DNA from 2 places in the Cronobacter universalis NCTC 9529 genome. Region 2 is predicted to be linked to the other one. Evidence: predicted binding sites of a transcription regulator. Region 2 holds the regulator's gene; the other holds the start of a gene.
What was found. The regulator PhoB, encoded in region 2, activates phosphate uptake and scavenging genes when phosphate is short. The targets are predictions, from matches to a motif close to CTGTCATAAAACTGNCNNAT.

Region 1 (5,445 bases), 420 kb from region 2:
CCGTGACCTGGTCGATATCCCCTGTAAGCATCTGCCGCCTGAGGCCGCCCTGCGGGCTATCTGCGTGCCGCTCATCGCCCAGAATGAAACCATCGGGCTGCTGTCGTTTGAAAAAATCAGTGAGGCGCAGGAACCGCCTTATGTCTATCTGGAGCTGATGGCCGAAACGCTGGCGCTGGCGCTCGCCAACCAGAAACTGCGCGATGAGTTAACCGAAAAAGCGATGTTCGATTCGCTGACCGGCCTGCGCAACCGCTATCACCTGGAAGACGCGCTGCACGCCTGTATCAGCCAGGCGGAGGCGACCGGCTCGCCGGTGAGCTGTCTGATGATCGACATTGATTACTTTAAAACGCTCAACGATCAGTACGGCCATGACGCGGGCGACGCGGTGTTGAAAGAGGTGGCGCGGACGATCCGCGCCGTACCGGGCGACACGGCGCAGGTGTTTCGTTATGGCGGCGAAGAGTTCCTGGTGCTGCTGCCCGGCCTGGCGCAGGCGCAGGCGCATGCGCTGGCGACACGTATGCTGACGCAGGTCGGCGAGCTGTCGCTGCGCTATAACGGCCAGGAGATTGGCCCGGTGTCGGTCTCCATCGGCCTCGCCACCTGGCCCGATCACGCGCGGCGCGACAATCTTGTGAAAAACGCCGATATCGCGCTCTATCTTGCCAAAGAGATGGGGCGCTCGCGCATAGTCGTGGCGAACCGGCTGAAGCCGACCGCCTGACGGCGCGGCTGCGGTTAGTCTGAATTTCGCGCCGCGCGCCGGCTGACGCTGCCGCGCGGCCGCTGAAAAACGCGGCGCCGGGCATCAGCGGCACCGGCTGCCGTTTCGCAAACCCGCCGTTTTTCTTCCTATACTCACCCGTTTACCACGATATATTTTCTGGCAGAATGGCCCTCTGTGACAGGCGGGCGCGCTGTTATTGACGCGGAGAGAGTGCATGAGATTTCCTGGTATTCCGGAAAATGAAGAAGAGCGGCTGAAATCGCTGTATATGATGGATCTGCTTGATACCAGGGATGACGAGCGCTTTGAGCGCCTGACGCGGGTGACGAAAAAACTGTTTCAGGTGCCGGTGGCGCTGATTAGCCTGCTCGATCGCGACCGCCAGTGGCTGCTGGCCTGCCAGGGCCTGAACACGCGCGAAACCACGCGCGACGTCTCGTTTTGCGGGCACGCGATTTTGCAGGAAGGGCCGTTTATCGTGAACGATGCCCGCCAGGATGAGCGCTTTCACGATAATCCGCTGGTCACCGGCGAGCCGTTTATCCGTTTTTACGCGGGCTACCCTGTGCGCCTGCCGGATGGCGCGGTGGTCGGCACGCTCTGTATTATCGACGGCACGCCGCGCGATTTCAGCGACGACGATATCGCCACGCTGAAAGACCTGGCGTTTATCGTCGAAGATGAGTTTCATGTGATTAGCATGGCGATGACCGACAGCCTGACCGGTATTCCGAATCGCCGCGGCTTTTATCGCCGCGGCGAAAAACGGTTTAGCGCGCTACAGGAGAACACCGAACCGTTCAGCATTCTCTATTTCGATCTCGACCGCTTTAAGCCTATTAACGATTTGTGGGGCCACGCGGAAGGCGACGAGGTGCTGAAAGTCTTCGCCAGCCAGTTGCGCCAGCATCTGGGCCCGAAAGATATCGCCGGGCGGCTGGGCGGCGATGAATTCGCCGTGCTGCTGGCCCGCGAGAGCGACACGCAGCCGTTTCTGAATAACCTGCGCACAAGCCTGGACGCGCATAACCTGCGCGCCGGTAAGCCTTATAACATTAATTATTCTTACGGGATGCTCCATCGCGATTCGGGGAATTACGATTCGCTGCTGGAGATGATCAAAGAGAGCGACAACGTGATGTACTCCGAGAAGCGCAGAAAGCGGATCGGCTAGCGAGCGGGATCACCCGCTCGCGTTAATCACCTTGATGGACACCATGCCGATGCCGAGACGGCGCGGCGAGTGCCCGAGAATATTCCCTTCGTTGGTCGACTGCGGATCCGGCGGCACGATCACCAGCGTGTTGCTGCGCATCGGATTCTCAAAATGCAGCGTGGTGGTGGACACCTCGCTGCCGAGCGTCAGCGTCTGTTCGCTCTCGCCCACTTTCACCGGCATCGGTTTCCCGGCGTTCGGGCCAAACGCTTTGGCGGTAATGACCAGGTCGAATTTCTCCGGCAGGGGCTGGTTATATTCGATTTTCACTTCCTCGCCGAGCTGCGCGTTAGACCAGCGGCCCCAGGATTCCTGGCGTGAAATGCCGGAGAACTGTTTCACCTCTTCCGGCGCGCCCGCCACGTTGAAGATAAAGCTGTCGGCCTGATAGCGGATGTCGTTATCCATCACTTTGAGCGTTTCGACGTTGCGCTGGTAGCGCGCGGTGTCGATGACCGTATCGCGAAACGCCGCTTTGCCCTGCCAGACAGCTTTATCCACCCGCTGTACCTTCTGCTCGCCGCCGAGCTGGCCCTGCGAGACGCAGTAGTCGGTGGAGAGCGCCAGCGCGGGCGCCCACAGGCGCGCCATCTTGTAGCAGTTATCCACCCACAGGAAGTTGTCGCGCGGGGCGAAATCCGCCAGCTGGAAGCGCAGCGGCGCGGAGTATTCGCTCTCCGGCAGCGGCTCGATACGTTTATCCGACACGCGCAGTAAAAGCGGCAGGCGGAAGTGGCTGCCGGAAAACGCGATGGTCTGTTTTTGCGTGTCGACCGTGAAGTTGTCTATCTTCGACGGGAATTTCCACAGGCTGATGATATCGGGCTTCCACGCCAGCACTTTCGATTTCATGTTCAGGAACACCGTCGAGAGCGACTGGCCGGAGAGGCTGCTGCGCCCGAGCCCCAGATAGTTATCCCCGCCGAGAACATCCAGCACCGTCGCGCCGTTATCCATTGTGTTGCGCTTCACCGCGACCACATCCTGCTGCGGCTGGTCGCCGCGCAGAATAAAGAACAGGTTATTGCGATCCTGCTTGCTGAGATATTTATAAGCGGTGTTGTTCATCGCCAGATGATCGGACGAGACCACGATGACGGTGTTTTTAAAATAGGGCGAGGCTTTGATTTTGTTGATAAGCGCCGCGACATGCTCCTGGCTGCAACTCACCGCGCTGAAAGACTGGTTCGGCTTGCCATCGAACGGGTAGCTCTTACGTTTGCAGGTGCGCGACACGAAACCGTCCGGGTGATGCGTATCAACCGTCAGCGTAAAGAGCGAAAAGCGCTTACCCGCTTTCGAGAGGGCTTCGTATTGCTTCCAGACCTCGTCCAGCACCGTGTCGTCGTAGAAGCCCCAGTCATTGCGATAAGCCGGGTCCGCCACCACGCTTTTCAGCTCCTCGGCGCCGTAGAGATGATCGAAGCCGTGAGATTTCAGGAAGACGTCTTTACCGGCAAAGCGCAGGTTCGCGCCCTGAATAAAGTAGTTCTCATAACCGGAGTTTTTCAGGATATCCCCAAGGCAAACGTTCTGCGGGAAGAAACTCGACATCGACGCGGACGCGTTCCCCTCAAAGGGCGCGAAGAGCGGGATGCCGCACTGGGAGGCGACCATCCCGGCGATGGTATAGTCAGTGCCGGGCAGTTGCGCGGTGTGGCTGAAATCGATGCCTTCATTTTTGAGCGCGCCCAGATCCGGCGTCAGGTTCGGGAACGCCTTGTCGTCAAAATAGGTGCGCTCCAGGCTCTCGCCGTAGATATAGACCAGGTTGAGCTGCGGGTTCTCAATACGTTTTTGCGGCTCTTTATAATATGCCGCGAAATCCGGGCTACCTTCGGCGGTCTGGGATTTCACCAGTTCCGTTATCTGGCGAAACGCCGGGCTGGCGTCCACCGAGGCGAGCGCCAGCAACAGCGCCGCGAAGCTGTAACCGAAGTGATAAGGCAGGTGGCGGCGACGGCGCAAAATCCACGTCAGGAGCCCGAAGACCGCCAGCAGCGCCGCGACAAGCCCGATACCGGGCAGAATGTATTTACTGACGCCCGCGCCGGCGAGACTGCTGGTCAGAGTGTAGAGCACCGCGTCGGTAATGCCGTCGCCGGTGAAATAGTTGCTGGCGAGCAGCGTCAGATTGAGGATAATGAACAGCCCTAACACCACCAGGGTGGCGATAAACCACCAGGTGTTACGACCCGCCTTAAAGGCGTAAAGCGCCACCGAGGCGATAAAGAAAAGTATGGAAAGCCACTCTGACAACACCACATCCTCGCAGCGAAGGCGCCAGGCCCGTTGGGGTTAAACCGCTTTTTTAACAGCGAAATATAACTTTGCTGTCATATTCCTACAATTTTAGCGTCATCTTTATGTGGATCAGTTCAGACAAGGTTTAGAAATGCAAATTTTTGAGCCGCGTCTCAGCGCCTGTGGCGCGGCATAACGAAGGGCGTCAGCGGGAAACCGATGTTTAGTTATGGACAGTAAGCGGACACAGTAAAAAGCAGCTTCTTTCATGAAAATGTTATAACAGCGACTATTTCGCTACAGGGCGGGGAAAGCGAAGCGAGACGGCAGGGAAGGGGGCGTGTCGGGGCGCAGAAAACGCGCCCCATGAAAAGGCGGGCTCAGTACTCTTTACCGGTGACGCGGCTGCGGTAGCTGTCCCAGTTGAAGTTCACCCACAGGCTGTTGCCAAGACGCATACGATCCATCACGCGCTCGCCGAGCAGTTTGGTCATCTCATCCATGTTCTGGTTGGTCAGCATGCCGGTCGGACGCTTGGAGGACGAGCGCCGATCCACCAGCTGGTTGATGATCACTTTTTCGTAGCGTGATTCGCTCTGCATACCGATCTCGTCGATCACTAGCAGATCGACGCTGCTCAGATCGTTCAGGAGGCGCTCTTCGCTGGTTTCGCGGCTGCCGAACGTGTCTTTCATGGCCGACATGATATCGGCGACGGTAATGATCATTACCGATTTGCCGCGCAGCAGCAGCTCGTTACAGATGGCGGCGGCAAGATGGTTTTTGCCGGTGCCCGGTTTACCGGCGAAGACAAAGCTCGCGATGTTGTCGTCAAAGGCGTCGACATACTGGCGCGCTTTGCTGAGGGCGTTCATCTGCCCGTCGTTTTCGACACGGTAGTTATCGAACGAACAGTTCTGGTGCAGCGGACGAATGCCGGAACGGTTAAACGTGCGCTGCATTTTCATCGCGCGGTTTTCACGCTCAATGGCCTCTGAACGGATCCGCCCCTGCTCCTGCTGCCAGGCGATCAGCTCTTCACCGGTTTTAAAGGCCGGTTTAACGTCGGGCGGCATCAGCCGCTTCAGGCGCATCATCAGGTCAGTGACGTTTTTCATGTTTACCCTCGAAAGCCGTCAGGAATATGGTCGTCCGGCTGCGCGATGGCGTTGACGTCGCGTCGCGCCGATGACGTAAAGGTGGCGCGGTTCATCTGAATGCTGCGCGCCAGCTTCTGCTGCCACTGGATATG
Region 2 (5,445 bases):
AAGGATACCGCTTATTGCCGAGGCTTTCACCCCATCAATCAAACCGAACAGCAGACTGACCGCCATCGCCGGGGCGATAACACGGCCCGAATTATGCCACCAGCCGCGGGTAAAGCTCAGTACAACGAGTGCGATACACGGCGGATAGATGGCCGTCAGCACCGGAATAGAGAACTGAATCAGCTGGCTTAAGCCAAGGTTCGACACCACCATGGAGAAGAGCCCCAGAATAAACACCAGCGCGCGGTAAGAGAGCGGCAGGTACTGCGCGAAAAACTCGGCGCAGGCGCAGGTCAGGCCGACCGCCGTCACCATGCACGCCAGGAAGATCAGCGCCGCCAGCAGGAAGCTGCCCGCGCCGCCAAAGGTGTGCTGAACATACGCATGCAGAATCGCCGCGCCGTTCGCGGATTGATCAACAAGCGTCGCGCTGTCAGAGCCGAGACGGAACAGCGCCAGGTAGAGCAGCGTCAGGCCGACGCCCGCCATCAGGCCCGCGAAAATGGTGTAGCGCGTCAGTAGACGAGAATCAGACACGCCGCGCGAACGGGCCGCGTTGACGATAACAATCCCGAACACCATCGCGCCGAGCGTATCCATCGTCAGATAACCGTTCACGAAGCCGTTGGAGAACGCCGCTTTCTGATAGGTCTCTGTCGCCACGCTGATATCGCCCGCCGGCCAGACAATCGCCGCTACAGACAGCACCACCAGCGCGATGATTTTCAGCGGCGCCAGGAAGTTGCCCACGGTATCCAGCAGTTTGCCCGGATAGAGCGACACCAGAATCACCAGCGCGAAATAGACCAGGCTGTAGATGAGCAGCGGCAGCGCACCGTCGCCGGTGAGCGGCGCAATACCCACTTCAAACGACACGGTCGCGGTGCGCGGTGTGGCGAACAGCGGCCCGACGGCCAGATAGCAGACGGTCGCCAGCAGAATGCCCGCCACGCGGCCAATCGGATGGCTCAGGCTGTCAACGCCGCCGCCGACTTTCGCCAGCGCCACCACGGTCAGCACAGGCAGACCAACGGCCGTGATCAGAAAGCCGATCGCCGCCATCCAGACATGCGGACCGGCCTGCAAACCAACCATGGGAGGGAAAATGATATTGCCCGCGCCAACGAACAGCGCAAAGGTCATAAACCCCAGTGCGATAATGTCGCGCGATTTTAAGTGATGGGTCATAAGATTTACTGCCTGTGGATGTGGTGTTGAAATTGAATAATTTTTTACCGCCAGTCACCTGACGAAAACGCCGCTATTTCCAGGGCTGACAGCGGGATATGCTTCCCGATTACGCTGGCGAAGAATTGTTTTTCGATTTACCCCGTAAAAACAGTCGGTCTGGCAAGAGCAGGGGCGCAATTTAAACGCTTATAACGTTTAAAGGCAAGACGGGATCGTAAAACCAGACCTTTATGCCAGATCTAAGTTTCAGGGCAGTGATAAAATCTGAAATCGTAAAAAACCTCCGGCGATTCGCGCGAGCAAAAAAGCGCCAAACGCTGAAAAAAGCGTTCAAAGGCGATGAAAAAATGAATAAGGCCAGCTTATGGCTGGCCTTGGAAAGGAAGCTTTACGAATTAAACCGCAGAAACGGTTCTGGCGGGCGATGTCACAATCAGCCGCTCCGGCAGAAGGAACGAAAACGTGGTGCCTTTGCCTGGCGTACTTTCAATCTCCAGACGCGCGTCGTGGTGCGTCAGCGCATGTTTCACAATCGCAAGCCCCAGCCCGCTGCCGCCCGTCTGGCGCGAGCGCGCCTTATCCACGCGATAGAATCGCTCGGTGAGGCGCGGAATATGCTCCGCGGCGATCCCCGGCCCGGTGTCGGCCACGCTAAAACGCGCGCCGTTCGCCACATGCTCCCAGCGCACCGTAATGTGCGTGCCCTCGGGCGTATGGTTGACCGCGTTATAGACCAGGTTTGAAATCGCGCTGCGCAACTGCTCGTCGTTGCCGAGCACTTTGAGCTGCGGATCGACCTCAAACGTGAAGGTATGCTTCTGCTGGCTCAGCGTCTGCGCTTCGCGCTCCACCACCCGCAGCATCAGCGGCACGTCTATCGTTTCGTTGAGTTGCATCGCGGGCGCCGCCTCGATTTTCGAAAGCGTAAGTAGCTGTTTCACCAGCCCTTCCATACGGAAGGTCTGCTCGCGCATCGTATGCAGCGCTTTTTCACGCAGCGGCCCTTCGAGCGTCTGCTCGTGCATCATCTCCAGATAACCCTGCAAGACGGTCAGCGGCGTGCGCAACTCATGGCTGACGTTCGCGAAAAAGTTACGCCGCGCCCCTTCGAGCTGATGCATCTGCGTGACGTCGCGCGCCACCATTAACAGCTGATCTTCGCTGTACGGCATCACGCGAAATTCAAGATGACGCCCGTTGTTGAGCACCAGATGCAGTGGCCGGTTAAACTCCTGGCCGCGCAGATAGCTGGTGAATTCCGGGTAGCGCAGCAGGTTTAAGATGTTCTGGCCGTTATCGTCAGGCCAGCGCAGGCCAAGCAGCTGTTGCGCAAGACCGTTGCACCAGAAGATGACGCCCTCTTCCGTGGTCAGCACCACGGCGTCCGGCAGGGATTCCGCGCCGCTGCGAAAGCGTTTGATAAGATTGCCCAGTTCGCGGCGGCGTTTCTTATTGCGCAACTGCATCTGGTGCAGGCCGTAGAGCAGCGGCTCCCAGCTGCCGCTGCCGGGCGGCGGCGTCATGCTGCGATCGACCCACAGCCACCAGGAGAGGCGCAACAAATTCCAGAAATGCCAGATAAGCAATCCGGTCACCGCCGCCAGTAAAAACCATGCCAGATAGCCGAATATCGCCCCGAGCACCAGCGCCGGAATACAGCAAAAAAACAGCTCCAGCACCAGTCTTTTCCATGACAGCCGTTCCAGCACGCGTCACACTCCTGTTTTGGGTTTAAAAACGGGTTGAGAACCGATAACCCGTACCGCGCACCGTTTGTACCATTCTGTCATGACCGCTCTGTTCCAGCGCCTTACGCAGGCGACGGATATGCACATCCACGGTACGATCTTCCACATACACGTTGGTGCCCCAGACGTTATTCAGCAACTGTTCGCGGCTGTAAACGCGCTCCGGGTGCGTCATAAAGAAATGTAACAGCTTGAATTCAGTCGGCCCCATATCGAGAGGACTTTCGCCGGTCATCACCCGGTGCGATGACGGATCGAGGCTTAAGCCCTGCATTTCGATGACTTCATCCACCGCCATCGGCGAGATACGGCGCATGACCGCTTTAATACGCGCCACCAGCTCTTTCGGGGAGAACGGTTTGGTAATGTAATCGTCGGCGCCCGTTTCCAGCCCACGCACGCGATCTTCTTCCTCGCCGCGCGCGGTCAGCATCACCACAGGGATCTCGCGGGTCAGCGCTTCGCGTTTGATATGTTTAATAAACTGGATCCCCGATCCGCCGGGCAGCATCCAGTCCAGCAAAATCAGATCGGGCCAGGGCTCATTGAGTTGATTCACCGCACTGTCATAATCTTCCGCTTCCACCGGCTGGAAGCCGTTTTGTTCCAGTACGAAACACACCATCTCGCGGATAGGTGCTTCATCTTCAACGACCAGAATACGTCTCGCCATGATTCGCCCTGTTAAATAAAGTAAACAGTATGTTATGCGGCGCCATTATGCGTCAGATTTATGACAGATTTATGAAAAAGATGACCGTAAGATGACCTGTCAGCACGCCGGGAAAAACCCGGCGGCGCGACGAAACAGGACACCCGCGGTACTGGATGTTTATAATCCCCTTCTCGCTTTTTCGCCACAGGGCATCCCATGCGTATTCTGCATACCTCAGACTGGCATCTTGGTCAAAATTTTTACGCCAAAAGCCGCGCCGCCGAACATGAAGCCTTTCTCGACTGGCTGCTGAACGCCGCGATAGCGCATCAGGTGGACGCCATCATCGTCGCGGGCGACATCTTCGATACCGGCGCGCCGCCAAGCTACGCGCGCGAGCTCTACAACCGCTTTGTCGTCAAACTTCAGGCGGCGAACTGCCCGCTTATCGTGCTCGGCGGCAACCACGATTCGGTCGCGACGCTCAATGAATCCCGCGAACTGCTGGCCTGCCTGAACACGCAGGTTATCGCCAGCGCTCAGCTCACGCCAGAAACGCAGGCCACTCTCTTATACCGCCGCGACGGCGAGCCGGGCGCGGTGCTCTGCCCGGTGCCGTTTTTGCGCCCGCGCGACGTGCTGCGAAGCCTTGGCGGGCAGTCGGGTCGTGAAAAACAGCAGCAGTTGCTGGAGGCCATCAGCCTGCACTATCAGCAAAGCTATGAGGCCGCCTGCGCGCTTCGCGGCGAGCGCAACCTGCCTGTTATCGCGACCGGCCATCTTACCACCGTCGGCGTGACCAAAAGTGACGCGGTGCGCGACATCTATATAGGCACGCTCGACGCCTTCCCGGCGGACCGCTTTCCGCCCGCCGATTATATCGCGCTCGGGCATATCCACCGCGCCCAGAAAGTGGCGGGCTGCGAGCATATCCGCTACAGCGGCTCGCCGATTGCGCTGAGCTTTGATGAAACCGGCAAAGAGAAAAGCGTTTATCTGGTGGAGTTCGCCGACGGCAAACTGCGCGACGTCACGGCCCTGCCGGTGCCGGTCAGCCAGCCGCTGGCGGTGCTGAAAGGCAGCCTGGAGTCCATTACCGCGCAGCTCGAACAGTGGCGCGACGCGCCGGACGAGCCGAAAGTCTGGCTCGATATCGAAATCGACACCGCCGAGTTTCTGCATGATATGCACCGTCAGATAAGCCTGCTCACCGAAAGCCTGCCGGTGGAGGTCGTCCTTCTGCGCCGCAGCCGCGAAATGCGCGAGCGCGCGCTCGGCACGCTCAGCACCGAAACGCTCAGCGAGCTGGGGCCGGAAGAGGTGTTTGAGCGCCGCCTGGAGCTGGAAGCGCTGGAGGAGCCGGAGAAAGCGCGCCTGCGCACGCTCTTCGCCCGCACGCTGGAGAGCCTGCACGAGGAGGACGAGGCATGAAAATCTTAACCCTGCGGCTGAAAAACCTGAATTCGCTGAAAGGCGAATGGAAAATCGACTTTACCGCTGAACCGTTCGCAAGCAACGGACTCTTCGCCATTACCGGCCCGACCGGCGCGGGCAAAACCACGCTGCTGGATGCCATCTGCCTTGCGCTCTACCACCGCACGCCGCGCCTGAACGCGCTGTCGCAAAGCCAGAATGACCTGATGACGCGCGACACCGCCGAGTGTCTGGCGGAAGTGGAGTTTGAAGTCAAAGGCGTCGCCTGGCGCGCCTTCTGGAGCCAGAGCCGCGCGCGCGGCCAGCCAGATGGCAATTTACAGGCGCCGCGCGTAGAGCTGGCGCGCTGCGAAGACGGTAAAATCGTCGCCGATAAAATCAAAGACAAACTCGACAGAATTGCCGCGCTGACGGGGC

Region 1: a site for PhoB is predicted at 4,457-4,476, ahead of opgB (phosphatidylglycerol--membrane-oligosaccharide glycerophosphotransferase). Genes of this name have one in related genera too.

What each region holds. Positions count from the first base shown of each region.
Region 1 covers NZ_CP012257.1:636,597-642,041, forward strand. The annotation lists gene AFK65_RS02925 (diguanylate cyclase) at 1-730, shown strand, start outside; gene AFK65_RS02930 (GGDEF domain-containing protein) at 948-1,907, shown strand; gene opgB (phosphatidylglycerol--membrane-oligosaccharide glycerophosphotransferase) at 1,917-4,208, opposite strand; gene dnaC (DNA replication protein DnaC) at 4,574-5,311, opposite strand; gene dnaT (primosomal protein DnaT) at 5,314-5,445, opposite strand, start outside.
Region 2 covers NZ_CP012257.1:1,060,792-1,066,236, reverse strand. The annotation lists gene brnQ (branched-chain amino acid transporter carrier protein BrnQ) at 1-1,188, opposite strand, end outside; gene phoR (phosphate regulon sensor histidine kinase PhoR) at 1,587-2,900, opposite strand; gene phoB (phosphate response regulator transcription factor PhoB) at 2,923-3,612, opposite strand; gene sbcD (exonuclease subunit SbcD) at 3,811-5,025, shown strand; gene sbcC (exonuclease subunit SbcC) at 5,022-5,445, shown strand, end outside.